3 regions of the Brachybacterium sp. p3-SID957 genome follow, and region 2 is predicted to be linked to each of the others. Evidence: predicted binding sites of a transcription regulator. Region 2 holds the regulator's gene; each other region holds the start of a gene.
The links. Region 2 encodes LexA, which represses DNA repair genes until DNA is damaged. Its sites were predicted from a motif close to TCGAACANNTGTTCGA; they were not measured.
Positions count from the first base shown of each region.

Region 1: a site for LexA is predicted at 4,590-4,605, ahead of M3B01_RS00365 (HNH endonuclease signature motif containing protein). Genes of this name have one in related genera too.
Region 3: a site for LexA is predicted at 5,193-5,208, ahead of M3B01_RS02460 (HNH endonuclease signature motif containing protein). Genes of this name have one in related genera too.

Region 1 covers NZ_JALXKT010000001.1:104,225-113,831, forward strand. Annotated here, with positions in the region: gene M3B01_RS00355 (long-chain-fatty-acid--CoA ligase) at 1-1,712, shown strand, start outside; gene M3B01_RS00360 (Gfo/Idh/MocA family protein) at 1,722-2,807, opposite strand; gene M3B01_RS00365 (HNH endonuclease signature motif containing protein) at 2,998-4,560, opposite strand; gene M3B01_RS00370 (GNAT family N-acetyltransferase) at 4,707-5,183, opposite strand; gene M3B01_RS00375 (DUF2871 domain-containing protein) at 5,349-5,813, shown strand; gene M3B01_RS00380 (hypothetical protein) at 5,838-5,993, shown strand; gene glpX (class II fructose-bisphosphatase) at 6,075-7,082, shown strand; gene M3B01_RS00390 (NUDIX hydrolase) at 7,229-7,912, shown strand; gene M3B01_RS00395 (amidohydrolase) at 7,983-9,308, shown strand; gene M3B01_RS00400 (hypothetical protein) at 9,305-9,607, shown strand, end outside.
Region 2 covers NZ_JALXKT010000020.1:32,300-41,906, forward strand. Annotated here, with positions in the region: gene M3B01_RS06265 (YbjN domain-containing protein) at 1-103, opposite strand, end outside; gene miaA (tRNA (adenosine(37)-N6)-dimethylallyltransferase MiaA) at 249-1,175, shown strand; gene dapF (diaminopimelate epimerase) at 1,185-2,030, shown strand; gene M3B01_RS06280 (class I SAM-dependent methyltransferase) at 2,068-2,685, opposite strand; gene hflX (GTPase HflX) at 2,880-4,415, shown strand; gene M3B01_RS06290 (ATP-dependent DNA helicase) at 4,537-6,585, shown strand; gene lexA (transcriptional repressor LexA) at 6,622-7,308, opposite strand; gene M3B01_RS06300 (LysM peptidoglycan-binding domain-containing protein) at 7,481-7,876, shown strand; gene nrdR (transcriptional regulator NrdR) at 7,917-8,420, shown strand; gene M3B01_RS06310 (AAA family ATPase) at 8,618-9,607, opposite strand, start outside.
Region 3 covers NZ_JALXKT010000006.1:71,309-80,915, forward strand. Annotated here, with positions in the region: gene dnaE (DNA polymerase III subunit alpha) at 1-2,154, opposite strand, end outside; gene M3B01_RS02450 (hypothetical protein) at 2,212-3,840, opposite strand; gene M3B01_RS02455 (alpha/beta hydrolase) at 4,137-5,030, opposite strand; gene M3B01_RS02460 (HNH endonuclease signature motif containing protein) at 5,290-6,963, shown strand; gene M3B01_RS02465 (hypothetical protein) at 6,957-7,709, opposite strand; gene M3B01_RS02470 (GNAT family N-acetyltransferase) at 7,742-8,350, shown strand; gene M3B01_RS02475 (RluA family pseudouridine synthase) at 8,361-9,287, opposite strand; partial or broken gene lspA (signal peptidase II) at 9,284-9,607, opposite strand, start outside.

The DNA.
Region 1 (9,607 bases), on a different contig from region 2:
CGAACGACGCCCCCGGCGCCGATGCGACCCCCGCCACCAGCGCTCCCGGCACCGATGCGACCCCCGACTGGGTGCGCTTCTACGAGCCCGGGGTCCCCGCCACCATCGACATCCCCGACGAGTCCCTGACCGACATGTGCGAGCGCTCCTGCGCCGAGGCCGGGGACAGGGTGGCCACCGAGTTCTTCGGCGCCACCATGACCTACACCGAGATGGGGGAGCGGATTGCCTCCGCCGCCGAGGGCCTGCGTCGCATGGGTGTGCGCCCCGGTGACCGGGTGGCGATCCTGCTGCCCAACTGCCCCCAGCACCTGATCGCGTTCTACGCGGTGCTGCGGCTGGGCGGCATCGTGTGCGAGCACAATCCTCTCTCCACCGAGCGCGAGCTGGAGGAGGTGTTCGCCGACCACGGCGCCCGCATCGCCATCGCGTTGGACACCGTGGTGCCGAAGCTGCGCGCGATCCCGTCGGCCCCCAAGGTCGTGGCGGTGAACCTGCTGGACGCCTTCCCGATGGTGAAGCGCCTGGCGCTGCACCTGCCGGTGCCGAAGCTCGCCGCCCAGCGCAAGCAGCTCACCAGCGGTGCCAAGGGCGACATGACCTGGAAGCAGCTGGTGGCCCACCCCGCGCTGCCCGCCTCCCACCCGCGGCCGACGATCGAGGACCTGGGCGCGATCCAGTACACCTCGGGCACCACCGGTGTGCCCAAGGGCGTGATGCTCTCCCACCGCAACATGTACGCCAATGCGCTGCAGGGCGTGGCCTGGATGCACGGCGCGCGCACGGGCGAGGAGACCAGCTACGCGATGCTGCCGATGTTCCACGCCTTCGGCATGGTGCTGTACGTGACCTTCGGCGTGTACAAGCAGGTCCGCCAGGTGCTGTTCCCCCGCCCCGACGTGGACATGGCGCTGACCGCGATGAAGAAGAGCCCGCCCACCATCTACTGCGCGGTCCCGCCGCTGTACGAGCGCACCGCCCAGGGCGCGAAGGAGAAGGGCATCTCGCTCAAGGGCGTCAAGTGGTGCATCTCCGGTGCCATGACGCTGCCCGACGAGGTGGTGGAGCTGTGGGAGTCCGTCTCCGGCGGCAGGCTGGTCGAGGGCTACGGCCTGACCGAGTGCGCCCCCATCGCCATGGGCAACCCCTTCTCCGACACCCGCAAGACCGGCACCATCGGCATCCCCTTCCCCTCGACCCTGCGCCGGGTGGTCGACGAGGACGGCGAGGACGTGGGCCCCGGCGAGAGCGGCGAGCTGCTGGTCAAGGGCCCCCAGGTGTTCCAGGGCTACTGGAACAACCCCGAGGCCACCGCCGAGGCGATGACCGAGGACGGGTGGCTGCGCACCGGCGACCTGGTCACGCTCGACGAGGACGGCTTCGCCACCATCGTGGACCGCAAGAAGGAGATCATCATCACCGGCGGCTTCAACGTCTCCCCCAGCGAGGTGGAGCGCGTGCTGCGCGACCACCCCGCCATCGAGGAGGCCGCCGTCGTCGGCATCCGCCAGGAGCGGGGCGACGAGAAGGTGGTCGCCGCCGTCATCGCCTCCGGTGAGATCGATGAGGCCGAGGTCCGCGCCTGGGCGAAGGAACGGCTCAGCGCCTACAAGGTGCCGCGCCGGATCGTGGTGGTCGAGGACCTGCCGCGCTCCCTGATCGGCAAGGTGCTGCGCGGCGAGGTGCGGGAGCAGCTCACCGCGGGGAAGTGAGCCCGCAGCTCACCGCGGCTCGGTGAGCACCCGCGCCTGCTCCTGAGCCTTCAGCGCCAGCTCGACGGCCTTGAAGGCGTGCTTCTGGGTCATGGCGTTCTCGGTGCGGTTCAGCACGTCCAGGATCAGGTCCCCGAAGAACGGGTAGCCCACCTGGCCGTCGGCCTGGATGCGATGCTCCCCGTCGCCGTCGACCAGCAGCACCTGGCCGGGGCCGTTGTCGGTGGTGATGTCCACGTACTTGCGCAGCTCGATGTAGCCCTCGGTGCCCAGGATGAAGGTGCGGCCGTCACCCCAGGTGCGCAGACCGTCGGGCGTGAACCAGTCCACCCGCACGTAGCCGGAGGCGCCGGAGGACAGGGCGATGTGCGCCTCTCCGAAGTCGTCGAGCTCGGGATGGTCGGGGTGGGCGAAGTTGCCGATCGCGCTGGAGAGGATCTCGGCGTCCTCGGAGCCGGTGAAGGTGAGCATCTGCTCGAAGTTGTGGGAGCCGATGTCGGTGATGATCCCGCCGTACTGGGCGCGGCGGTAGAACCAGTCGGGGCGCGACTCCGGGGCGCCCAGGCGGTGCGGGCCCATCCCCATCACCTGGATCACGCGGCCGATGGCCCCCCGGTCGATCAGCTGGCCGGCCAGGACAGCGGCCTCCACGTGGATCCGCTCGGAGTAGTACACGGCGTACTTCTGCCCGGTGCGGGTGACGGCCTCGCGGGCCGCAGCCAGCTGGTCCAGGGTGGTCAGCGGGGTCTTGTCGGTGAAGTAGTCCTTGCCGGCCTCCATCACCCGGATGCCCAGCGGGGCGCGGTCCGAGGGGATCGCGGCGGCGGCCACCAGGCGTACCTCCTCGTCGGCGAGGACCTGTTCCTCGCTGTCGGCGATTCGGACCTCGGGGAACCGCTCCTGGAAGGCGGCGGCGCGCTCGGGCTGCGGGTCGTACACCCAGCGCAGGGTGCCGCCGGCCCCGATCAGGCCCTCGGTCATGCCCACGATGTGCCCGTGGTCCAGGTGCATCGCGGCGAACACGAACTCACCGGGCTCCACCACGGGCTTGGGCATGGCGGCGGGGGCGTAGGTGGCTCCGTCGGAGGCGCTCATCGAGGGTCCTTTCGCTCGTGGGTGGCGGCGGCAGCGACGCGGCCCATCCCTGCCCGGAGCGGACGAGTGGCCTGGGTCACCATGGTGAGTCTCCCGCATCCACCTGCTGGTCGAGCGCGGATGCCGGTGGTTGCCATGCGCGGGCGCGCGGCGGGATGCCCCTGCGTGGGGGGCGTTGGGCGTGCAGGAGTCAGAACGGCGGGTCGTCGAAGGCATGAGGTGGAGTCGGGGGAGCTGGTGGAGGGGGATCGGGCTGCGGGGGAGCGTGGGCCTTCGACGCCGGTGGCGGGGCGGGCTCCGATCGCGGGGTGGGTGACGTGCCCTGGGCCCCGTGTGGACTTCTCCAGGTGATCGCCGTGGCCCCGGCGGCGGGGGAGGTCGTCGTCGCCCTCTGCACCACCCAGTGCCCGTGCTCCTTCAGGTAGTTGCAGCGAGCGCACAGGCCCTGCCCGTTGCCGAAGCTGGTGGGCCCTCCACGTGCGTGGGGATCGATGTGGTCCAGATGCCGGATCCTGGCGTTGCACCAGGGGGTGCGGCACGTCTGGTCGCGCCATCTGATCATGCGCGCCAGGCCCACCGGGAACGCTCGGGCGGTGGACTCCATCGCTACCAGTTCACCGCTGACGGGGTGGGTGTACAGGCGGCGGAACACCGCGGTCGAAGCGGCATCGGCGTGCTCGTGCTGCCTCCAGGTGCGGTTGGCCGGGATGATGGAGCCGGGTGGGCGCCCGCACATGGTGTCGGTGACGATGTGCGCGGGCAGCGCGCCGTATCCCTCGATGCGGGCGAACTCCGCATCGGCCGCGCCGCCCAGCAGGGCACGGTCGGTGATCACGATCCCGACGTCGTGCCTGGTCCCGGGGGCGGCGTAGGTGCCCCCGGTCACGGCGGCGACGAGCTGATCGGCCTGAAGGGCACCGAATGAGTCCCGGGCGCCGGCCGCGCGGCGGGCCTCCGCCCCGGTGGTGAGGCTCTTCATCACGGCGGCGGCATCCAATGCGCGCAGGGTGGCCGAGATGCGGGCCATGCCGTCACCGAGGGGAACCATCGTCACGTTCCGCTTCCGCGCGGCGCGCTCGGCGCGGGCACGGGAGTCACCCGGATGCAGGGCGTGGCTCATCTCCCGCACGAGCTGCCCGGTGCGACGGGTGCCGAGGCCGTCGAGACGGGTGGGATCCTCCTGGATCCACCGGTCGATCCGGGCGCACGTGGCCGGATCCGCGTTGTCCAGCGCACGGGTGATGGCATGGACGCTGCGCTCAGGCAGGCGCCCCTGGGCCAGCTGCTGGTAGGTGGTGGGCATCTGCGCGACCAGCCTGCGCGCGCATGCCAGTGACATGGAGGACGAGCTGGGGGAGGTGCGGCGGGCCAGGGCCACCTCGTTCGCGGCGGCACGCCCCTGGTCCCGTTCCCTCACATCACGAGCGGCGTCCGCCTCGCGGATGCGGTCCTCGGCCGCCACCTGCCATGTGGCGTCCAGTGCGGCGATCCCCGCGCGCAGCTGCTCGATCCCCGCCAGCACGGCGAGGGCTTCCTGGGGCGAACCGGGCTGCGTATCAGGAACGGGATCGAGCACCGACACGGTGGCGGTGAATGCGGCCAGCGCGCGGGCGATGATCTCACCCACGATATTACTCACCGCGCCGGAGTCCGGCAGGCGGGAGGCGTGCTCCAGCGCCCGCGCGAGGACGTCACCAGCGGGCAGGCTGTTGCCTGACCTGGTGCTGTCGTCGCCTGGGAGCTGAGGTTCCATGCTCCCATTCTGCGTCGCGGCACCGACAATCGAAAGAACGTTCGACGATTGGGGATAACTCCGCGCCGTCCCGGGAAAAATTAGCCTGACGGGAAACAGGATGTGGAAAGGAATGTGGATAACTGGTCATTGTGGAGGAACCTGGGTCACAGCCCTCGCTTGAACCCCGTATGGCTCGCCACGTACCCGGCCCGCTCGTAGAACCGATGTGCGGCATCGCGCCTGCGGTCGCACGTCAGCTGCGACAGCACCGCCCCCTGCTCGCGCCCGTACGCATGGGCCCACTCCAGCAGCATGCTGCCGAGTCCCAGATCCCGCACGGACTCCGCCAGCCGCAACGCCTCGATCTGGAGCCGCGAGGCACCGCCCCGCGAGAGCCCGGGGATCAGGGACAGCTGCACCGTGCCGACCACGGTCGTCTGCCCCTCGACCACCGTGACCAGCAGCTGGCGGGGGTCCGCGTCGACCTCGCGGAACGCCGCCAGGTACGGGCCGAGATCGTCGGCCGACTCCCGGCCGCGCCCTAGCGGGTCGTCAGCCAGCAGGGCCACCAGCGCAGGCACGTCGGACTCGAGAGCCCGACGGATGAGAAAGCGGCGATCGCCGATGGTGAGAGTCTCCATGAACCGATCATCACCGACCGGTGGCGCCGACGAGCACGGGACGCGCCTTGCAGCCGCGCCTCGCGCATCAGGCTCAGGCGCCGCCAGCCGCGGCGCGAGCAGGCACGAGCCCACCTCAACCATTCGATGGAAGCCGCCTGACCAGCGGCTTCCTAGGGTGGAGGGATGAATCGTCTGCTCGTCACGTCCTTCGTCTACATGATCCTCGGTCTGGCCTCGGGTGTCTTCTACCGCGAGTACTCCAAGCTCACCGGCACGGTCGGTGAGCAGTCGCAGCTCTCCACGCTCCACACCCACCTGCTGGTGCTGGGCATGCTGGTGTTTCTCGTGGTGCTGGCGCTCGAGGCCACCGTGCGCGTCACCGGGCGCCGCTCGTTCACCGTCTTCTACTGGACCTACAACGTGGGCCTGGTGATCACGGTGGTGATGATGGTGGTGCGGGGCGTTCTCACGCTCAACGGGGCCGACCCCGCCGGCACCACCGCGGCGATCCCGGGTATCGCAGGTCTGGGCCACATGCTGCTGGCCGTGGGCCTGATCGCGCTGTTCGTCGCTCTGAGGGCGGCGGTCGCCGATTCCCAGGAGCGGTCATTCAGGGCGGGTGCGACGCTCGAGGTCGCGCCGGGCTGAACCTGTGGCGGGGAGAATGCCCCCATGCCCTCCGAATCGCCCGCCCCCGCATGCCTGCGTGCCGCGGCGGAGGGACTGCCCGTTGCACTGTCGCTGCCGATCCACCCTGCACTGCGCGGCTCGCTGCCGGAGCCGACGGCCGAGGAGGCCGCCGCGAGGGCCCGCCCGGTCACAGGGTGATAACGGTAGAGTGAATCCGCACGTCAGATCGGCGGCCCGGCCGGTTCTGCGCCGGGCAGCCCCTCGGACCCGCCTACGACGATGGAGACCACGGTGAACAGCGAATCCCCCTCGAACCTGACCGCCCCCGACCGCAACCTCGCCCTCGAACTGGTGCGCGTGACCGAGGCCGCCGCCATCGCGGGCGGCCGCTGGGTGGGCGCCGGCGACAAGAACAGGGCCGATGGCGCCGCCGTGGATGCCATGCGCTCCTTCATGGACACCGTGCGCATGAACGGCACCGTGGTGATCGGCGAGGGCGAGAAGGACGAGGCGCCCATGCTGTTCAACGGTGAGAAGGTGGGCGACGGCTCCGGCCCCGACGTCGACGTCGCGGTGGACCCGATCGACGGCACCCGCCTGACCGCGATGGGCTACGACAATGCGCTGGCCGTGTTCGCGGTCGCCGAGCGCGGCAGTATGTACGACCCCTCGGCCGTGTTCTACATGGACAAGATGGTGGTGGGCCCCGAGGCCGCGGACTTCGTGGACCTGCGCCTGCCGGTCAAGCAGAACATCAACCTGGTCGCCAAGGCCCTCGGCAAGCCGGTCGAGCAGGTCACCGTGTGTGTTCTGGAGCGCCCCCGCCACGAGAAGCTGGTCGAGGAGATCCGCGCCGCCGGAGCCCGCGTCAAGTTCATCATGGACGGCGACGTGGCCGGCGCGATCGCCGCCGCCCGCGGCACCGGCGTGGACATGCTGCTGGGCGCCGGCGGCACCCCCGAGGGCATCGTCGCCGCCTGCGCCATCAAGGCCACCGGCGGGATGATCCAGGGCCGCCTGGCCCCCAAGGACGACGAGGAGAAGCAGAAGGCCATCGACGCCGGCCACGACCTGGACCGCGTGCTCACCACCGATGACCTGGTCACCACCGACAACTGCTACTTCGCCGCCACTGGCATCACCCACGGCGACCTGCTGCGCGGCGTGCGCTACGACAAGGACTACGTGCACACCCACTCGATCGTCATGCGCGCCACCTCCGGCACCGTGCGGTTCGTGGACGCCGAGCACCGCGTGGAGAAGTGGGACCGCTGGCTGAAGGCGTGAGGTCCTTCCCCCAGCACGCGCCCCGCGGGACCTTCGTCCCGGCAGGGGCGCGTCCTGCTTCCTATGTGACCTAGAGCAAGCGGTTGTCCCTGTGACTGCCGCCGCACGAGCAGTCACATCGACCAGAACGCTCATATCCTGCCGCCATGCCCTATGAAGAGCCGCTGCGGGTGGCAGTGGACCTGGTGATCCTCACCCTGCGCGACCGCCAGCTCAGCGTGCTGCTGGTGCAGCGCGACGAGGAGCCGCATCGCGGTCGCTGGGCGCTGCCCGGCGGCTTCGTGACCGCCCAGGAGGATCTGGAGGAGGCCGCCCAGCGGGTGCTCGCCGACGAGGCCTCACTGGGTTCGCAGACCGTCTACCTCGAGCAGGTGCGCACCTTCGGCAAGCCCGACCGCGACCCCCGCGGCCGCGTCGTCTCCGTGGCCTTCATGGCGCTCGGTGCGAATCTCCCGGAGCCGCAGCGGGGCGAGGCGGTGGCCGATGCCCGCTGGTGGGCAGTGAAGGACCTCGCCGAGATCCAGCTGGCCTTCGACCACGCCACCGTGCTCGAGGCCGCGATCGATCGCGCCCGCTCCAAGCTCGAGTACACCACCCTCGCGGTCACCTTCCTGGAGCCGGAGTTCACCATCTCCCAGCTGCGCGGGGTCTACGAGGACGTATGGGGGGTGACCCTGGACGCCGGCAACTTCCACCGCAAGGCCACCCGCAGCCCGGGCTTCATCGAGGAGGTGGGCACCCGCGCCCACCTCACCGGTGGTCGCCCTGCGCGCCTGTACCGCGCCGGCGACGGCACCTCCCTGAACCCGCCGCTGATGCGCCAGGGTTGACCTCCGATGCTGCAGGGCTGCGTGCCGGACGGCCCTGGGCCGGTAGCCCTCGTCGTGACAGGATCGACCTGTGACCACCGACGACGCTCGCACCGCTCCCGACACGCCCGCCGCTGCCGATCCGGACGCACCCGCTCCCGACGGCACCGCGCACCCCGACCCGGCCAAGGCCAGGATCGCCGAGTCCTACCGGGCTCGTCGTGAGGACGTGCTGGCCGTGGCTCGCGCCATCCACGCCGATCCGGAGATCGCCTTCGAGGAGCACCGGGCCCACGATCGCTGCTGCGAACTGCTGGAGGGTGCCGGCTTCACCGTCGAACGGGGCATCGCCGAGCTGCCCACCGCCTTCCGCGCCACCCTGGGCAGCGGCTCCCTGGTGGCCTCGCTGTGCGTGGAGTACGACGCCCTGCCCGAGATCGGTCACGGCTGCGGGCACAACATCATCGCCGGCGCCTCCCTCGGCGCCGCGCTCGCCCTGGCCGAGGCGGTCCCCGAACTGGACCTCACCCTGCAGGTCATCGGCACCCCGGCCGAGGAGCACGGCGGCGGCAAGCAGCTGCTGATCGAGCGCGGTGCCTTCGAGGGCGTGCACCTGTCGCTGATGACCCACGCCATGGGCCACACCGACACCTACGACCCCCTGGGCTCCACCAGCCAGGCCGTGGGCCGCTGGCGCGCCACCTACACCGGTCGCGGAGCCCACGCGGCCGCCAACCCGTCCGACGGCCTCAACGCCAACGACGCCGCCGTGATCGCGCAGGTCGCCGCGGGCCTGCTGCGGCAGCAGGTGGCCGATGGGCAGCGCCTGGCGCTGGTGCCCCAGCAGTCCGGCGTCACCAACATCATCCCCGAGAGGGCCGAGGTCGACCTCGAGTGCCGGGCGCTGACCATGGAGCAGTTCACCTCCCTGCGCGACCGCCTCTTCGACTGCCTGCGCGCCGGGGCCGTCGCCACCGGCTGCGAGCTCGACATCACCGCCACCGAACCGGTCTACGAGCCGCTGCTGCAGGACGATGTGCTGGCCACTGCCTGGAACGAGGGAATGGAGGTGCTGGGCCGCCCGCTGACCGGCAGCCTCGGGGTGATGGCCGGCTCCACCGACATGGGCAACGTGTCCCAGCGGGTGCCCTCCCTGCACCCCTTCGTGGGCATCACCGGGGTGACGGCCCCCCTGCACACCCGCGACTTCGCCGCCGCGGCCGCGACCGACGAGGCCTACCGCCTCATGCACGACGCGGCCCTCGCGATGGCCTGGGCGATCCAGGACGTCGCCGCGACTGCCGAGCGCCGGGCACAGGTGCTGGCCACCGCGCAGGAGCTGGCGGAGCGCACGGCCTCGATCGCCCCGAGCGCGCCGATCACCCCGAGCGCCTCCCGGGGCGAGCAGGAAGCGTGAGACCAGCCCGCCCCGCAGTGCGGCGCCGGGCGCTGCTCCTCGGCCTGGGGATCGCACTGCCGCTGCTGCTCGTCTCCTGCGCCGAGGAGGAGCCGGAGCCCGTCGGCCCCGCACCGATCACCGAGGTGGGGGCGGAGGCCGTGTCCCCGTCCGGGGCGTACGTGGCGGTGATCGACGTGGCCGGGGACTCCGTGGGCGTACTGCTGCGGGATGCCGCCGGCGAGGACCTCTGGGCCGACGCCTACGGGTACACGCTCAAGGCCCCTCCCGCGCTGCTGTGGGAGGCCGAGCAGGACGTG
Region 2 (9,607 bases):
CGTATCCGAGCCGGCCCAGGCTCTCCTCGACGCGCTCCAGGGACATCGGCGTCAGAGCCGTGCGGGAGTCCGTCGTGGCGGGGGACTCGTTCGATGCAGTCACATCAACCTCGGTCAGTGCGATCGTGTAGGAAGGCCCAGAGCGACCAGGCCGCCGCCCACCATACTCCTTCGCCCCGGTCGAACCGAGGGAAAGGTCAGTGATCCCGCTGACCCCGCCGGCCGCACGCCCCGATAGGGTGCAGCCCATGGACCCCGCCCCGCTCGTCGCCGTCGTCGGCGCGACCGCCACCGGGAAGTCCGATCTCGCGATCGCCCTGGCCCAGCACCTGGGCGGCGAGATCGTCAACGCCGACGCCCTCCAGCTGTACCGGGGCATGGACATCGGCACCGCGAAGGTCCCGCCCCGTGAGCGACTGGGGATCCCGCACCACCAGCTGGACGTGCTGGCCGTCACCGAGGAGGCCAGCGTGGCCGCCTACCAGCGGGAGGCGCGGGCGGCGATCGCGGGCATCCGTGAGCGTGGCCGGGTCCCGATCCTCGTGGGCGGTTCCGGCCTGTACGTGCGCGCCGCGCTGGACGACATCGAGTTCCCGCCCACCGATCCGGCCGTGCGCGGGCGCATCGAGCAGCGCGGCCACCGCATCGGCACACGAGCGCTCCACGCCGAGCTGGCCCGCATCGACCCTGACTCGGCCGGGATCATCGGTGAGGGGGATCTGCGGCGCATCGTGCGCGCACTCGAGGTGGGGGAGCTCACGGGCCGCCCCTACACGGCGTTCCTGCCGCGCCCCGTGCACCATGACCCCTCCACCGTGCAGATCGGGCTGCGCCTGGAGCGCGCCGGGCTGCACGAGCGGATCAGCCTGCGGGTGCACCGCATGGTCGAGCAGGGGCTGCTGGCCGAGGTGCGCGGACTGCGCGAACAGGGTCTGGACCAGGGCCGCACCGCCCGCCGAGCCATCGGCTACGAGCAGGCCCTCGCCGTGCTCGACGGCACCATGGACTGCGACGCTGCGATCGAGTCGACCGTCGTGGGCACCCGCCGTCTGGTGCGGAAGCAGGACACCTGGTTCCGACGCGACCCCAGGGTGCGCTGGATCGACGCCTCGCAGCCCGCCTCGCAGCTGCGGGAGGCCGCGCTCGATCAGATCGCACTGGCCCGGGCGAACTAGGCTCGCACCATGGACACCGGCCTCGCCTTCACCAAGGGTCACGGAACCCGCAACGACTTCGTGCTGCTGGACGACCCCGACGGCATCCTCGATCTCGATGCCGCGACGGTGGTGGCACTGGCCGACCGGCGCGGCGGCATCGGCGGTGACGGCGTGATCCGCGTGGTGCGCACCCGCGCTGCGGGGATCGAAGCACCGGCCGATGCCCCCGAGTGGTTCATGGACTATCGCAACGCGGACGGCTCCCTCGCCGAGATGTGCGGCAACGGCGTGCGCGTGTTCGCCGCCCACCTGCGCGCCGCCGGCCACGTGGACACGGACGCCTTCCAGATCTGGACCCGGGCCGGTCTGCGCACCGTCGAGATCCTGTCACGCCCCCGGCACGACGGCGCCGACTGGACCGTGCGGGTGGGCATGGGAGCACCCGCGCTGGAGGAGAACGACCGCCGGCTCAGCATCGACGGGCACGAGCTGATCGCCTACGACGTGGACATGGGCAACCCCCACGCGGTCGCGTTCCTGCCCGAGGGCGTGCACCTGGACCAGCTGGACCTCACCCGCCGCCCCGGCATCGCGCCCGACCCCGAGGGCGGGACCAACATGGAGTTCGTGCAGCAGCGCGGGGACCACCACGTGGCGATGCGGGTGTTCGAGCGCGGGGTGGGGGAGACCGACTCCTGCGGCACCGGGGTGGCCGCGGTGGCCGTCGCCGCTGCGCATCGGGCCGCCGACGGCTCCGGCCGTCCCTGGACGGTCGAGGTGCCCGGCGGCACTCTCCAGGTGGCCCGCCGCGGCGAGGAGGTCACCCTCACCGGGCCTGCCCGACTGGTGGCCGACGGCGTGTTCCGCGGCTGAGCCCAGGCGGCCCGGGCCGGCGGGGAACTCTCCTCGCTCAGCCTTCCTCCGGCCCCACCTCGAGGATGCGGAAGCCCTTCGCGCTGGCTGCCTTGCGCACCTCGCGTGCGGGCAGCTGCTCGCCCAGCCAGCGGGCCAGGGGGTCCGCCCCCAGGTTCTTCCCCACCACCAGAGCAGCGGTCCCCGTCGGGGCCAGGCGCGCCGTCCAGTGCAGCAGCAGCGCATGCAGCTCCTGCTTGCCGATCCTGATCGGCGGGTTGGACCAGATCGCGTCGAACCGCACATCGTCCGGCACCTCCTCCGGAGCGGCCACCCGCACTCGGTCCAGGCCCAGCCGCTCCGCATTGGCGCGGGTGAGAGCACGCGCACGCGCGGTGACGTCCACCGCCCACACCTCCGCGTCGGGATGCAGAAGCGCGGCGCTGAGCGCGATCGGTCCCCACCCGCATCCCAGGTCCAGGATCCTCGCGCCGGGAGGCACGGGGGCCAGCACGTCCAGCCGATCCAGCAGCACGGCGGTGGCCTTGTCCAGGCCTCGGGCGGAGAAGACCGCACTGCTGGAGACCAGGTCCCGCTCCGCGCCCGCCAGGTGCACCCGCAGCGGGAAGGGTGCCTGATCTGCCTCGCTGGCGGGGGAGAAGTAGTGCTCGCTCACCCCGCCAGGATACGGAGCCTCCCGGCCGTGACCGCGCCGCAGGGCCGGGGATGCCCGTGATCCCTCTCGGCCCTGCGCTTAATCCCTCGACCTCCGCAACCTGTCGTGGGATTCTGGATGTCCGCGTCGCACGATCCTCCCGGACGTGCCGGCGTCGGCCACTCCAGTCGCCCCCCTCGAGGAGAACCCAGATCGTGCCCATCGCCTTCCATCCAGACCCCGTGCCGGACGACGACGTCACCGGGAGCTCGACCGAGGAAGCCGATGCCGCGCAGAGCCCCGGCGCCCGCCGCCGTGACCCCCTGACCGAGCGGATCCTCGCGCGCGGCGACGCCTCCGTCTCGGCCGTCACCTACGACTCCACCACCGACGGCGACCAGTTCGACCTCGCCGACCGCCAGGCCCTGCGCCGCGTCGGCGGTCTGTCCACCGAGCTCGAGGACGTCACCGAGGTCGAGTACCGCCAGCTGCGCCTGGAGCGTGTGGTCCTGGCCGGGCTCTACACCTCCGGCAACCTCGAGGACGCCGAGAACAGCCTGCGCGAGCTCGCCGCGCTCGCCGAGACCGCGGGCTCCGAGGTGCTCGACGGCGTGCTGCAGCGCCGCGCCCACCCCGATCCCGCCACCTTCCTGGGCAAGGGCAAGGCCGCCGAGCTGGCCGAGGTGGTCGCCGAGGTGGGGGCGGACACCGTGATCGCCGACGGAGAGCTGGGCCCCGGTCAGCGTCGAGCCCTCGAGGACATCGTCAAGGTGAAGGTCATCGACCGCACCGCTCTGATCCTCGACATCTTCGCCCAGCACGCCAAGTCCCGCGAGGGCAAGGCCCAGGTGGAGCTGGCCCAGCTCGAGTACCTGCTTCCCCGCCTGCGCGGCTGGGGCGAGTCGATGTCCCGACAGGCCGGTGGCCGGGTGGCCGCCGGCGGTGCCGGCATGGGCTCGCGCGGCCCCGGTGAGACCAAGATCGAGCTGGACCGTCGGCGCATACGCGACCGCATGGCCAAGCTGCGCCGGGAGATCAAGGCGATGACCCCCGGTCGTCAGGCGCAGCGTGCCGACCGGCACCGCAACCAGGTGCCCTCCGTCGCGATCGCCGGCTACACCAACGCCGGCAAGTCCTCTCTGCTGAACCGGCTCACCGGTGCCGGGGTGCTGGTGGAGAACGCCCTGTTCGCCACCCTGGACCCGACGGTGCGCCGCTCCCAGACCCCGGACGGCCGCGAGTTCACCTACGCGGACACCGTGGGCTTCGTGCGCCACCTTCCCACCCAGCTGGTCGAGGCCTTCCGCTCCACCCTCGAGGAGGTGGGCGACGCGGACCTGCTGCTGCACGTGGTGGACGCCTCCCACCCCGATCCCGAGGGCCAGATCCGGGCCGTGCGCGCGGTGCTGGGGGAGCTCGAGGGCTTCGACGTCCCGGAGATCGTGGTGCTGAACAAGGCCGACATCGCCGAGCCGGAGACCATCGCCCGGATCCGCAGCCTGGTCGACGACTCCGCGGTGGTCTCCGCCCGCACCGGTGAGGGCATCGAGGAGCTGCGCGAGCTGATCGCGCAGCGACTGCCCCGCCCGGCGGTCGAGGTCGACGTGGTGGTGCCGTACTCGCGCGGGGATCTCATCTCCCGGGTGCACAGCACCGGTGAGGTGATCTCCGAGGAGCACCTGATGGAGGGCACCCACCTCAAGGCACGGGTTGACGAGGCCCTCGCCGCGGAGCTGCACGCCACCGCCTGAGGGGTGTCCCGCCGCCGGTGAGCCATCTGGCCGCCCGTGGGACGCAGGCCCCCGCAGACCGGCCGAGCGGCCCGGGGCGCGCCTGGGCCGCCCCCGACGCGCAGGCCGCTACCGTGGTCCGGTGCCCGCCGTCCACAGCCCCACCCCTTCGCCTCCCCGCGACTCGACCGGGGATGACCCGGCGCGCCTGGGAACACTGCTGGACGCGGCGATCACCGCGATCGGCGGCACCGCCCGCGAGGGGCAGCGGGCCATGGCCGAGGCCGTCGGCACCGCGATGGAGGGCGGCCGCCACCTGCTGGTCCAGGCCGGCACCGGCACCGGCAAGTCCCTGGCGTACCTGGTGCCCGCCCTGCTGCACGCCGTGACCTCGGGCCGACCGGTGGTGGTCTCCACCGCCACCATCGCCCTCCAGAACCAGATCGTGGCCAAGGACCTCCCGCGCCTGGTGGAGGCGCTGGCCCCGCACCTGCCGCGCACCCCCACCTACGCCCTGCTCAAGGGCCGTTCCAACTATGTGTGCCGCCACAAGCTGGACGGCGGCTACCCCGTGGACATCGACCCCGGTGCGCTGTTCGCCGAGGCCTCCGCGGATCCCGCCCGTGACGGCGGGGAGCGACTGGGGGAGCAGGTGCGCAGGCTGCGCGCCTGGGCGGAGGAGACCGACACCGGGGACCGCGACTCGCTGGAGACCCCGGTGTCGGACCGCGCCTGGCGCCAGGTCTCGGTGAGCGGGTCGCACTGCCTGGGCAGCAGCTGCCCCATGGTGAACTCGTGCTTCGCCGAGCACAGCCGGGAGCTGGCACGGGAGGTGGACCTGGTCGTCACCAACCATGCCCTGCTGGCCATCGACGCCTTCGACGGCCACGGCATCATCCCCGACCACGACGTGGTGGTCTTCGACGAGGCCCACAGCCTCACCGGGAGCGTCACCACCGCCGTCACCGACGTGCTGACCCCGTCCCTGGTGCGGGGCACCGTGCGCGACCTGCGCGGCCTGGGCGTGGCCGCCACCGCTCTGGACGATGCGGGGGAGGAGCTGCGCGAGGCCCTCAGCCTGGTCAGTGACGGCCGCGTGATCGGGGACCTGCCCGAGCAGCTGGCCGACGCCGTCGAGCACCTGCGCACCGAGTCCCGGCAGGCCCACTCCGACGCCAAGGACGCCGGCGACGCGGACGTGGCCGGGACCGCCGGCTCCCGCAAGGCGGTGCGATCCAACCTCCAGCAGATCATCGACGTGTGCACGCGGCTGCTGGCACCGGATCAGGACGACGTGGTCTCGGTCTCCCATTCCGAGGCCACCGGCCGGTCCAGCATCCAGGTGGCCCCGCTGAGCGTGGCCGGGGCGATGCGCGGTGCCGTCCTGGAGCACCGCACCGCGATCCTCACCTCCGCCACCCTCGCCCTGGGCGGGAGATTCGAACCTCCCGCGGGCGAGGTGGGGCTGGCACGCGCCGCCCGCACGGCGCCCGAGGAGATCCCGGCCCTGGAGGACCGCGGGGCGTGGGCCGGGCTGGACGTCGGCAGTCCCTTCGACTACCGCCGGCAGGGGATCCTGTACATCGCCCGGCACCTTCCGCCTCCCGGCAGGGAGGGCCCCTCGCTCGACATGCTGGACCACCTGACCGAACTGGTGGAGGCCTCCGCCGGCGGGGCGCTGTGCCTGTTCTCCTCCCGGCGCGGGGCGGAGCTCGCCGCAGAGCACGTACGGGCCCGGCTGGACCTCACCATCGGCGTGCAGGGGGAGGACTCCATCTCGAACCTGGTGCGGATCTTCCGCGAGGAGCAGGACTCCTGCCTGTTCGGGACGATCACCCTGTGGCAGGGGGTGGACGTGGTGGGGGACGCCTGCCGGCTGGTGACCATCGACCGGATCCCCTTCCCCCGCCCCGATGAGCCCCTCACCTCCGCCCGGCAGGAGCGGATCGCCTCACGCGGGGGCAACGGATTCATGTCGGTCTCGGCGCAGCATGCCGCGCTGCTGCTGGCACAGGGCTCCGGCCGCCTGATCCGCACCAAGGACGACCGGGGCATGGTCGCGGTGCTGGACCCCCGCCTGGCCACTGCCCGTTACGGGGGATTCCTGCGCGAGGCCATGCCACCGCTGTGGCCCACGAGCGACCCGCAGGTGGCGCTGGGCGCCCTGCGCCGCCTCGCCCAGACGGTCTGACCCGGCAGCAGCGCGCTCAGGCCGGCGCCTCCCGGTTCAGACGGCGCGCAGCACCGCCACCACCTTGCCGAGGATCTCGGCGTGATCGCCGAGGATCGGGGTGAAGGCAGGATTGTGCGGCATCAGCCACACGTGACCGTCGTGCTGGGCGAAGGTCTTCACAGTGGCCTCGCCGTCGAGCATCGCAGCCACGATCTCGCCCTTGTTCGCGACCGGCTGCTGGCGCACCACCACCCAGTCGCCGTCGCAGATCGCGGCGTCGATCATCGAATCGCCCACCACCTGCAGCAGGAACAGATCACCGTCGCCCACCAAGCGCGCCGGCAGGGGGAAGACGTCCTCCACCTGCTCCTCCGCCGTGATCGGCACGCCCGCCGCGATCCGGCCGACCAGTGGCACGGAGACGGCCTCGACCGATCGCGCGCTCTCCTCCTGGGCCGGGGCAGGGGCATCGTCCTCGCCGGGCATCACCACTTCCATCGCACGGGGACGCTTGGGGTCCCTGCGCAGGTAGCCCTTGCGCTCGAGCGCCTGCAGCTGATGGGACACGGAGGAGGAGGAGGTCAGCCCCACCGCATCGCCGATCTCCCGCATCGTGGGCGGGTAGCCGTGGGCCGAGATCGCGGCGGTGATGGTCTCCAGGATCCGGCGCTGGCGGCGGGTGAGGCTCGCGTGATCGCCCACAGGGGCGCTCTCGGGGCGGCGACTGGTGCTGGGCGACATCGGGCGGGCCTCCTGGCTTCGTTTGTCAGACCCTCACGGTTCCGTGGTCCTTGTCAGCCACAGTAGGCGGCGCGGAAGCGGATTCCAAACACATGTTCGATGTTTCCTCTTGCGTGTCGCGCCGATACCGGTCTACAGTCGCACACAGATTCGATCGAACAGGAGTTCGGAGATGCCCACCGATACCACCACGGTCCTGCCCTTCCCCCGCCGTGACAGCCGTGCGCAGCGCCCCGCTGATCGCTCGGGTGTTCGACTCGAGCTCACTTCGCGCGGCCGCGCACTGGTGACCGCCATCGCCTTCGTGCTCGGCCTTGTCGTCGCGGCCCTCGCGCTGCTGGTCTTCGACGTTCCCGCAGCGCTGGCGGGCGCGGGTCAGGAGCAGCACATCACAGTCACCGTCGAGGCCGGTGACACCCTGTGGGACCTCGCCGAGCAGCATGCTCCCGAAGGCGTGGGCCAGCAGGAGTACATCGCGCAGGTGCGCGCCATGAACCATCTGCCCACCGGTCGGGTCACCGCCGGTCAGCAGCTCGATCTGCCCGTCGGGGAGGGCGTGGAGCGCTGATCCGGGCCCGGCGGCGGGCTGCTCCCGGTAGTCTTGACGGGTGCACTGCCCGTTCTGCCGCCACCCCGACTCCCGGGTCGTGGACTCCCGCACGTCCGATGACGGGGCCACCATCCGCCGCCGCCGGCAGTGCCCCGAGTGCGGTCGGCGCTTCTCCACCGCCGAGACGGCGTCCCTGTCGGTCCTCAAGCGCTCCGGTGTGAGCGAGCCGTTCAGCCGCGCGAAGGTGATCTCGGGGGTGCGCAAGGCGTGCCAGGGCCGGCCCGTCAGCGATGATCAGCTGGCCATGCTCGCGCAGCGCGTCGAGGAGGACATCCGCTCCAGCGGCCAGGCCGAGATCGATGCGCATGACGTGGGCCTGGCGATCCTCCAGCCCCTGCAGGAGCTGGATCTGGTGGCCTACATGCGCTTCGCGAGCGTCTACCAGTCCTTCGACTCGCTGTCCGATTTCGAGGCTGCGATCACCCGTCTGCGCGAGGAGTCCGGCGGGCCCCACGAGGCCGCTCAGGACGGCTCCCACGGCCCGGTTCGCACCGAGTTGTGAATTGGTGCGAAGCACCCCTCATGTGTGCGTAAGATACTGCTCGTGCGCTCGCGCAGCGCACCCAGATCAGCGGTCGTGGAGGGGAAGCCACGGCCGCTGATCGCTTGTCCGCGCCCCTGCCTCCGCCGAGGCCTGTCCTGCCTCCGCCGGGGCTCGTTCCGTTGAGCTCCGGGGCTGACCCCGGCGCACACCGGTGCTCAGTCCCCGGACATCCCGTCGGGCAGAGGTCGGGCGTGCACCACACCCAGATGCTGGGTGGGGCGGGTCATCGCGACGTACAGGTCCCCGGCACCATGCCCCTCCACCAGTTCGGCAGGTTCGACCACCACCACGGCGTCGAACTCCAGGCCCTTGGCGTCCTGTGCCGTCATCACCGCGATCTCGTCGTCCACGCCCGAGGAGCCGGATCCCACCGGGGGCAGGCCCCCGATGCTGCGCAGCTGCTCGAGCACCGCGGTGAGCCGGTGCTCTGAGGAGATCACCGCGATCCGGCCGATGCTCGAGGCGTGCAGCTCGCGCACCTCGTGCGCGGCGGCCTCCGCCAGGTGGGCGTCGTCGGTGTGCTCGATCCGGGGATCGCGGTCCCCCTCCCGTACGGAGCTGACCTCCGTGATCGGAAGGTCGTGTGACTGGGCCACTTCTGCGGCCCTGTCCATGATCCGCCGGGGAGTGCGGTAGTTGACGGTGAGGTGCTCCACCTGCAGTCGGTCCTGCACGTACGGCGCCAGGGCGGCCTCCCAGGAGCCGGGGCCAGCGGCCGAGGAGGTCTGGGCGACGTCGCCCACCACGGTGAACGACTTGGTGGGGCAGCGCCGCATCAGGGCGCGCCAGCTCATGGCCGAATGCTCCTGCGCCTCGTCCACCACGACATGGCCGTACGTCCACGCACGCTCGCCGGCAGCCCGTTCGGCGAGGGTGCGGCCGTCGCGGATCCGACCGACGTGCTCGGCGAGGTCCTCGGCCCGGATGATCCCGGAGGTGTCGATGTTCTCCAGCACGGCGCGCGCATAGGAGACGTCGGCCTCCTTCTTCTGTGCCTGCTCCTTGGCGCGCGCCTCCTCCGGCGCGGAGTCGTCGCCCAGGATCTCCGCCACCTCGTCCAGCAGAGGGATGTCCTCCACTGTCCAGGGGGAGTCCTTGGGCCGCACCAGGACGTCGACGTGAGGAGCGAGGGAACGGGGAGCCGC
Region 3 (9,607 bases), on a different contig from region 2:
CATCACCTGCTCCTGGTAGACCAGCACGCCGTAGGTCTCCCCCAGGATCTCCGCCAGCGGCTCCTCCAGCTCGGGGTGGATCGGAGTGATCTCCTGCAGGCCGTTCTTGCGCAGCGCGTAGTTGGTGTGGGAGCCCATGCCCATCGGACCGGGGCGGTACAGCGCCGAGACGGCGGTGATGTCGCCGAACTTGTCGGGCTTCATCTGCCGCAGCAGGGTGCGCATGCCGGAGCCGTCCAGCTGGAACACCCCGAGCGTGTCACCGCGCTGCATCAGCTCGTAGGTGGCCGGGTCCTCGAAGCCCAGGGTCTCCAGATCCGGCGGGGTCTTGCCGTTGCGCTCGATGTTGACCAGCGCATCGGAGATCACGGTGAGGTTCCGCAGGCCCAGGAAGTCCATCTTCAGCAGGCCCAGGGTCTCGCACGTGGGGTAGTCGAACTGGGTGATGATCTGGCCGTCGGAGGGGCGGCGCATCATCGGGATGATGTCCATCAGCGGCTCGCTGGACATGATCACCGCGCAGGCATGCACGCCCCACCCTCGGGTGAGGCCCTCGACGCCCTTGGCGATGTCGAACACCTTCTGGACGTCCGGCTCCTCGTCGTGGAGGCGGCGGAACTCGCCGGCCTCCGCGTACCGCTTGTGCTCGGGGTCGAAGATGCCCGACAGCGGGATGTCCTTGCCCATCACGGTGGGCGGCAGCGCCTTGGAGAGCCGGTCTCCCATCGCGTAGGGGTAGCCCAGCACGCGAGCGGCGTCCTTGAGGGAGTTCTTGGTCTTCATCACGCCGTAGGTGATGACCTGGGCGACGCGGTCGTCGCCGTACTTGCGCTCCACGTACTCGATGACCTCGCCGCGGCGGCGGTCGTCGAAGTCGACGTCGAAGTCGGGCATGGAGACGCGGTCGGGGTTGAGGAACCGCTCGAACAGCAGCCCGTGCTCGAGGGGGTCGAGATCGGTGATGCGCATGGCGTAGGCGACCATGGATCCCGCACCGGAGCCACGGCCCGGACCCACGCGGATGCCGTTCTCCTTGGCCCACTTGATGAAGTCGGAGACGACCAGGAAGTAGCCGGGGAACCCCATCTGGGTGATCACCTCGACCTCGTACTTCGCGCGGCGCGTGACCTCGTCGGGGATGCCACCGGGGTAGCGGTACTCCAGTCCCCGCTGGACCTCCTTGACGAACCAGGAGTGCTCGTCCTCCCCGGGCGGGGTGGGGAACACCGGCATGAAGTTGGCGCCCTCACCGGTGGTGGTGAACTGCACGTCGCACATCTCGGCCACGCGCAGGGTGTTGTCGCAGGCCTCCGGCATCTCCCGGAACAGCTCGCGCATCTGCTGGGCGGACTTCAGGTAGTAGCCGGAGCCGTCGAACTTGAAGCGGCCGGGGGTGTCGAAGGTGGAGCCCGAGTTGATGCACAGCAGGGCGTCCTGGATCTTCGCATCGGCCTCGGTGACGTAGTGGAGGTCGTTGGTGGCCAGCAGCGGCGCACCGATCTCCTTCGACAGGGCGATGAGGTCCTTGGTCACGCGCTGCTCGAGGGTGAGCCCGTGGTCCATCAGCTCGACGAAGTAGTTCTCCTTGCCGAAGATGTCCTGGTACTCGCCTGCCGCCTTGATGGCCTCGTCCCACTGGCCCAGGCGGATGCGGGTCTGGATCTCACCGGAGGGGCACCCCGTGGAGGCGATCAGCCCGCTGCCGTACTTCGCGAGGATCTCCCGGTCCATCCGGGGCCACTTGCCCATCTGCCCGTCCAGGGACGCGGACGACGCCAGGCGGAACAGGTTGTGCATGCCCTCGGTGGTGCGCGAGAGCAGGGTGAGGTGGGTGTAGGCACCGCGGGCGGAGACGTCGTCCCCGGCCTCCTGCTGCTGCTTGGTGCCCCATTGCACGCGGGTGCGGTCATGTCGGCTGGTGCCGGGGGTCACGTAGGCCTCGACGCCGATGATCGGCTTGATGCCCGCGGCGGTGGCCTCGCGGTAGAACTCGTAGGCGCCGAACACGTAGCCGTGGTCCGTGATGGCGATCGCCTTCTGGCCCTGACGTGCGGTCTCGGCCACCAGTTTGTCGATCTTCGCGGCCCCGTCCAGCAGGGAGTAGTCGGTGTGACAGTGGAGGTGGACGAAGTCCTGGGAGTCCGCGGAAGCCATGCGTTCCAGGGTAGTCCGGGGCACCGACCGACGCGCCGGTGGGCGGGGTCATGGTGGTCACCCCGGCGGGTCGGCGCGCTCACCTCGAAGGACGCTCCTGGCAGCGTCCAACGGGTCCGCGGGGAGCTTCGCCTCCTCCCAGCAGCGGACGAGGGTCGGTACATGGCGAGGATCGGGATCACGGCGGAACTGGTCGAGCAGGAACCGCTGGGCATCAGCACTGAGGCCGCTCTTGCCGAGCGCCACCGCGACGTCGTGGACACCGAGGACTCTCAGCCGTTCCTGGGTGTGAGCACGCTCGTGGATCTCGATGACATCACTGGCGTACTCGCTGCTCCCGTACGAGTGCCGATCGTCCCTGACCTCGGCGAGCAAGGGCTGGCGATCGACCGACCAGTCCACCGCCCCTCGGTCCGCGGCGACCCGGGTCACTGCGAGCTGCGCCTGCGATGACCATCGACGGGCCCGATGGAAGAACTCGGCGAAGGTGGCTCCGCTCCATCGGCGCAGGGCTTTCTCCAGCGCGTCGACATCGCGCATGCGCAAGGCCAGATCCGCAGCCAGCCGCTGCAGTCTGTCGAGCCGCGCATGCACCAGTTCTGCTGGTGAACGACCGATGTCGGAGAACCGCTGGTCGACGAAAATCCCGTCACCCATCGGGTCGATGTCCAGGGGGAAGGGAGCAGCCGTGTCCCTTCGGACGGGTCCTGAGCCCTCGTGCGAGGCCATGTCGATGTCGATGAGATCGAGGAGAGCCTCGATCCGCCGCTCGACCTCCGAAGCGGCGAGTTCACACAGTCGCCGGTCCCAGTGCCCGATGACCAGCGGCATGATGGGGATCTGCGGGCTCGGGTGCTTCTCCTCGAGCCCGATGACGGTGCGGATGAATCGTTCAGGCTGTCCACTGCCTGGTCGCGCAGCACGGGGCACGAGGCGGCTCGCCAGATCGATGGCGACACCGAAGGCACGATCGTGCCGATTCCACTGATCGAGGCCGGATCGTATTCGTGTGACAGCGAGCAGAGCTGCGTCGAACGACGCGGCCGAGTCGCTGCGGATGCCGCCCTGGAGAAGGTCGGACACCTGCACTGCGGCATTCATGCTGTCCGGAGGGAGGTCTGCCTCTCCGTCCTCCCCCAGCCACGATGCGACCCGTTCGCGCAGGCACCTCTCGACCTGCGTCGGCGTGGCATGACGAAGGAGCCAGCCATGGAGGTCGTACGCCTCCGGTGCCAGGCCGATGCTCGCTAGTCCCTCATCGACGTACGCGTTGATGGAGAGCTCGTCGCCAGGATCACGCTCCCATGCTCGTGCCGCGAGGGCGTCCCGTGCACGCTCCAGATCCGCGAACGGCACTGCGTCGTCATGCACGTCGGTGATCGCTGCCTGCGGATCCGGTTCGCGGTCCGCGAGCCACCGCGCCACGACCGCGGCAGCGTGAACACAGAACGGGGCCAGTGCCGAGCCACCGTCGTATGAGTGGCCGCACGTGCATCGGAAAGGGCTCCCCCAGTACCGGCCCATGCGCACCACGCGATCAGGGTCGGAGTGGACCACACCTTCGAGCGGCATGAGACCGTGCTCGTGGTCCAGAAGATCCACTCCGCGTGCCAGGATGCACGCCTCGGTCAACTGCGCCGCGGGCACCGTGTGCGTGAGGTCGGCCAGGACCATGGGAGAGCTCATGGATGGATCATCGGGCAGGGGTGTGACAGAAGAACGCGACTCGGCGGTCGCCCGCCCGGGGAAGCACCTGCTCATCCACGGTGATCGTCAGGCTGGCCATGCTCCTGTGCAGCGCGGGTCCCATGGAGCACGGGTTCGGCCCAGCGGTGGCCTCCCGTCGGGCAGGACGACGGAGATCCGGTCGAGGCCGACGTGCCCATGACCGGCCACCCTGGGGCAGCAGTACCCGTCGGCCCAGAGAGTTTCGTATCGCGCAGGCCCGGACCGCGGAGCGGCCCACGAAGGCCCGCCGGGCATCACCCCTCCTCGGCCAGCAGGAACCGTGCCACCTGGTCGATGTAGCCGGGGCGGTCCGCGAAGTAGGAACCGCAGTGGTCGGCCCCCTCGGTGAGCACCAGCCGTGCCGACGCTCCGGCGGCCCGCGCCAGGCGGTGTGCGTGCTCGACCGGGATCACCGAGTCCTCGGTGCCATGGAACATCAGCAGGGGGCGGGGCTCGATGCGGCTGATCGCCTCGATCGGCCGCACCTGGGAGAAGCCGTAGCCGTAGCGGTGTCGGGTGGCGAGGTCCACGAGGTGCGCGAAGGCGCCCGGCACCCTGAGCGAGGCGGCGGCGGCTGCGACCACGCCGTGCATGTCGGCGAAGGAGGAATCGGCGACCACGCGGGAGACGGTCGGATCCTCGGCCGCCACCAGGATCGACACGGCCGCCCCCATGGAGAAGCCCAGCAGGTCGATCCGGGCGTCGGGCCGGCGGGTCCTGGCGAATGCGATGGCGGCGCGCAGATCCTGCTGCTCGTAGTGCCCGAGGGACTGCCGGCCGTCATCGGAGTCGCCGTTGCCGCGGAAGTCGAACAACAGCACGCTCGCGCCGGCGCGGTGCAGCCCGGTGCCGATGCCCAGCATCTGCGACTTGTCGCCGCGAAAGCCGTGGCTGGCGATCACCACGTGCTCACTGCGCTCAGCTCCCGGGGCGTCGAGCCACCATCCCCGGATCGTGGTCCCGTCGGCCGCGGTGAAGTCGACAGCCTCGCTGTCCACGCCGAGCTCGAAGGGCGTGAAGGTGTAGGGCAGGTCGGGACGGCGGGGCCCGTTGAGCTGCCGGGCGGCCAGCAGGGCGGCTCCACCGGCGAGCGCCGTGGCCCCCGCTCCGGTCAGCGCGGCGGCGATCAGTGGTGCGTTGCGTGGCATGGATCGCAGTCTAGGCACGGCGGCAGGCACGGCTCCGGCTCGTGTGGATACGTGCGGGGCCTCGGTGGCCGACCCGTTATCCACAGAATGTGGAAAAACATGCATTGTGGAGGAACCCGGATCTGCATTGTCCACCCTTTTATCCACGGCCTTCCACATATTTCGAACGTCCTTTCGATTGTCGGTGATGGCGCCTACTCTTGGACCATCAGCACAGCCGAGGAATTCCCGGCCGCGACATCCACCGAAAGGGGGAACGATGACCCAGGTCAGCGATGGTTCCGTGCCGAAGCCGCGGGGTCGCGCCGTTGCGCGTTCCCGCCCCGGTGCGCCACGCCCGCGCAAGCCCGGGATCCGAGGATCACGGCGTCCGCTCACGCGGGAGACCCTCCCTTCAGAAGCTTTCGTCGACGAGGCCGGGGCGGAGGCGGAGAAGCTCCGGGAGCTGTGGGATCTGGGCCTGGCCGAGTCACGGCAGCTGGCCGCGAAGCTCCGTCTCGCGGCGCGTCACTGGCCCGCCGGCGATCCGGAGGATCCGGATCTGCGCGACGAGGCGGATCTGATGGTGTCTCAGGCCCTGCGCTGCAGCATCCATCACGCATCCCGGCTGCTGGAGGATGCTCACACCGCCGTCACACATCTGCCGCGACTGCTGGCACGTCTCGAGGCCGCTGAGCTGCCGGCGCGCTGGTTCACCGTCGTGCTGCGTCGCGCCGGTGGTCTGCGCGAGGCGGCACTGCACGAGCTCGACGAATCCATCGCCAGCTGGGAGCTCGCGGTCGATGAGGGGCGCTTCCGTCGCGAGCTCGGTGCCCTGGTGCGCTGGCTCAGCGATCAGCAGGAGGCCGCTCAACGCTCACGCCCTCAGCGCAGTGTGGACATCCTCCCGCCCGATGAGGACGGCACCGCCTGCCTGCAGGTCATCGGTCCCGCACCGGAGATCCTCGCCCTGGGGCGCCGACTGGACTCCGCGGCCCGCGCGATCCAGCGAGCTCAGCGTCAGGCCCTGGAGAGCGGGCAGGAGATCCCCTTCGATGACGGCAGCGTCTCCGGGACCGCGAGGCCGCTCTCCCTCGCGGCGCTGCGCTACCGGGTTCTCACCGGTTCCGTGCTGGAGACGGGCACGGTCGAGGTCCCCCGTGAGCGGTTCCGCATCACCGTCACGGTCCCCGCGCTCAGCCTGCTGGGTGCGGCGGACGCACCCGGCATGCTCGACGGCATCCACCCCATCCCCGCGGAGATGGCGCGGGAGCTCGCCGGTGGGGAGAACACCTGGTACCGCGTGCTCACCGATCCGAGCACCGGTGCGTTCCTGCCCCTGCCGGCCGACCGCTACACCGCCAGGCCAGACATGCTCGAGCACCTGCGCCTGCGCCATCCCACCTGCGCCGTGCCCGGCTGCACCAGGCCCACGTCCTGGGCCAGCGAGATGGACCACATCGAAGAGTTCGACCACCGCGACCCCGCATCCGGCGGTCCCACCTCGATCGAGAACACGCACCTGCTGTGCTGGCGTCATCACCAGCTGAAGACGGCCGGCCTCATCGACCCCGTGCGCCGCAGTGCCGCCACGGCTGATCCGCTGGGCAGTTCACCTTCCGATCCGCCCTCCGGGTCACCTTCCGATCCACCCCCCAGGTCACCTTCCGATCCACCCTCCAGGTCACCTTCCGATCCGCCGGCCAAGTCACGCTCGGGTCCACCCAGCGGAGCACTCCACCCGGGCTCCACGTCCTGGGCGATCCGCGGGGGCCCTCCCGTCGACGCCATCGACGACACCGACATGGTCACGCCGTGGGTGGTCGATGCCTTCACCCAAATGTGGGACGAGGTGCAGCAGCGCATCGCCCGCCATCGCACCGCGATGACCGATGTCGAAACCGGAGAATCCACCGAGGGCACGGAGGAGCAGTACGGTCCGCCGCCCTACTGATCGTCCTGCTCCGCGGCGTCCTCCCGTCGCATGTCGGCCAGCAGCTGGTCCAGGTAGTCGTGCACGTCCTCGTAGCTGAGGTGGCGCTCATCGCGGCGCGGAGGGATCCCGCCCACGAACGCTCCACCGTGCCAGGCCATCGAATCATCCGGCAGGGACGGGTCGTCCGCACGCCACAGATCGAGCGGGATGTTGTGAGCGGCCAGGTCTCGGGCGATCTCATCGGCCTGGGCGGGGCTGCCGGAGCGCTGCAGCACGGAGACCAGCAGCGACTGCGCGGCCCATGCCGATGCCTCGTCATGCCCTGGTCCACCGTCCTCGCCGGGCTCCACGGACTCCTGCACCAGGGCGATGAAGCTGGCAGCGAGATCGTCGCGGCCGTCCTCGTAGTGGTCCTTCGCGACCCGCAGCGCGATGCGCGGCACGTACTGGCGCTGCTCCCACAGCACGGCCGCACCCACCAGTGCCATGCCCACACCGGTCGGGAAGTCCGGGTCCTGCGCGATGGGGTGCGCTGGGAGGCGCCCTGCGCGGCGATCATCGTCAGCTGCCAGGAAGTCCTCGCTGGCCGCTGCGATCGCGGCCCGCGCCGTGCCCTGGTCCCGGAGAGCCACCTCGGCACCAGTGGGTTCGATCCCCAGTCGCCGGGCCACGCGGGCGAAGGGGAACTCCGATCGGGACAGCGCGCGATCCTGGGGGACCGCCGGGATCAGAGGGGCCGAGGACGACGACTGCTTCTCGCTCATCCCACGACGCTACCGCGTGGCACACTCGGGCGATGCACACCATCCCGGCCGTCGCCCTCCGCCCCCTCACGAGCGCCGATGCCGCTGTCCTGGCCGACTGGGCCGCGGACGACACGTTCGTCGCTCATGCCGGCTGGACGCCGGGCTTGGCCTGGGACGAGCACGAGCGCTTCTGGCTCCGCCGCATCATCGCGGACCCGCCGCCCGAGCTGCTGCGCCTGGGCGTCGAGCACGAGGGGGCATTGATCGGCTACGTGGATCTGTATGGGACCCGGGCTGACGAGCGCGAGCTGGGGTACGTCATCGGACCGTCCACCCGCTGGGGGCAGGGACTGGGCAAGGCCGCGGCCCGAGCCGGCCTGGCGTACGGCTTCGACTCGCTGGCGCTGGCCTCGATATGGGCGGAGGCCCTGCCCCTGAACGCGCCCTCGGTGCGGATCCTGGAGGGGATCGGCATGCGGCACACCGGCCGCGGCGACGAGGCATCCTTCCTGGGGGTGAGGAGCCACTACGAGCAGTACCGCATCACCCGAGAGCAGTACGAGAAGATCCGGGCCGATCCGAGCACCGCAGATGCCCGAGCAGACCCGGGCACACCTGCTGCCCGACCCCCGCAGCAGAACCCCACCGCCCCCGGGTGACGGAGCGCGGTCAGCCCTCCCGCAGGGCCTCGAGCGCCTGCTGCAGGTCCTGCGGATACCGGGAGGTGAAGGTGACCGGTCGGCCCGTCACGGGGTGCACGAAGCCCAGCTCCATCGCGTGCAGCCACTGCCGGTTCAGCCCCAGGCGCTCCCCCAGCGTCGGGTCCGCGCCGTACATCGTGTCGCCCACCAGCGGGTGGTGCAGAGCGGAGAAGTGCACCCGGATCTGATGCGTGCGACCGGTCTCCAGCGAGATGCGCAGCAGAGTCGCGGCACGCAGCTCCTCCAGGGTCTCGTAGTGGGTGACCGAGTGCTTGCCCTCGTGTGTGACCGCGAACTTGTAGTCGTGGTGCGGTGACCGGCCGATGGGGGCCTCGATGGTGCCCCGGGGCTGATCGGGCCGACCCTGGCACACGGCGTGGTACGTCTTGTCCACCTCGCGGGCGCGGAAGGCATCCTTCAGGGTGGTGTAGGCGCGCTCCGTGCGGGCCACCACCATCAGTCCGCTGGTGCCCACGTCCAGCCGTGAGACGATCCCCTGCCGCTCCGGGTCCCCACTGGTGCGGATCGCCACCCCGGCCGCGGCGAGGTGCCCCAGCACGGTGGGCCCGGACCAGCCGGCACTGGGATGGGCAGCGACGCCGACGGGCTTGTCGATCACCACGATGTCGTCGTCCTGGTGCACCAGCGCCATCCCCTCGGCGATCTGCGGCCGCACCTCCACGGCCGGCCGCTCCTCCGGGATGGTCACCGAGAGCATCGCTCCTGCTTCCAGGCGGGTCGATCGAGCGGGCGTGGCGCCGTCGAGCTCGACGTGGCCGGCGTCCACGAGATCCGCGGCGCGGGAACGGGACAACCCCAGCATCCGCGACAGCCCGACGTCGATCCGCTCACCGGCCAGGCCGTCCGGCACCATCAGCACGCGGGAGGCGTTCATCGCTGGTCCTCGACGGGCTCGACGGGCTCCGCTGGGTCCGCGGGGACGCCGATCACTCCCAGCAGCACCACCAGGACGGCACCGCCCACCACGGCCATGTCGGCCACGTTGAACACCGGCCAGTTGGGCAGCTGCAGGAAGTCGACGACCTCGCCGCGGAACGGGCCGGGCGGGCGCAGCAGGCGATCATGGATGTTGCCCAGCGCCCCGCCCAGGATCAGGCCCATCGCCAGGGTGTACCACGGCGAGCGCACCGCCTTTACGGAGAACACGATCACCCCGATCGCGATCGCGATCTGCAGCGCCGTGACCACGGGTGT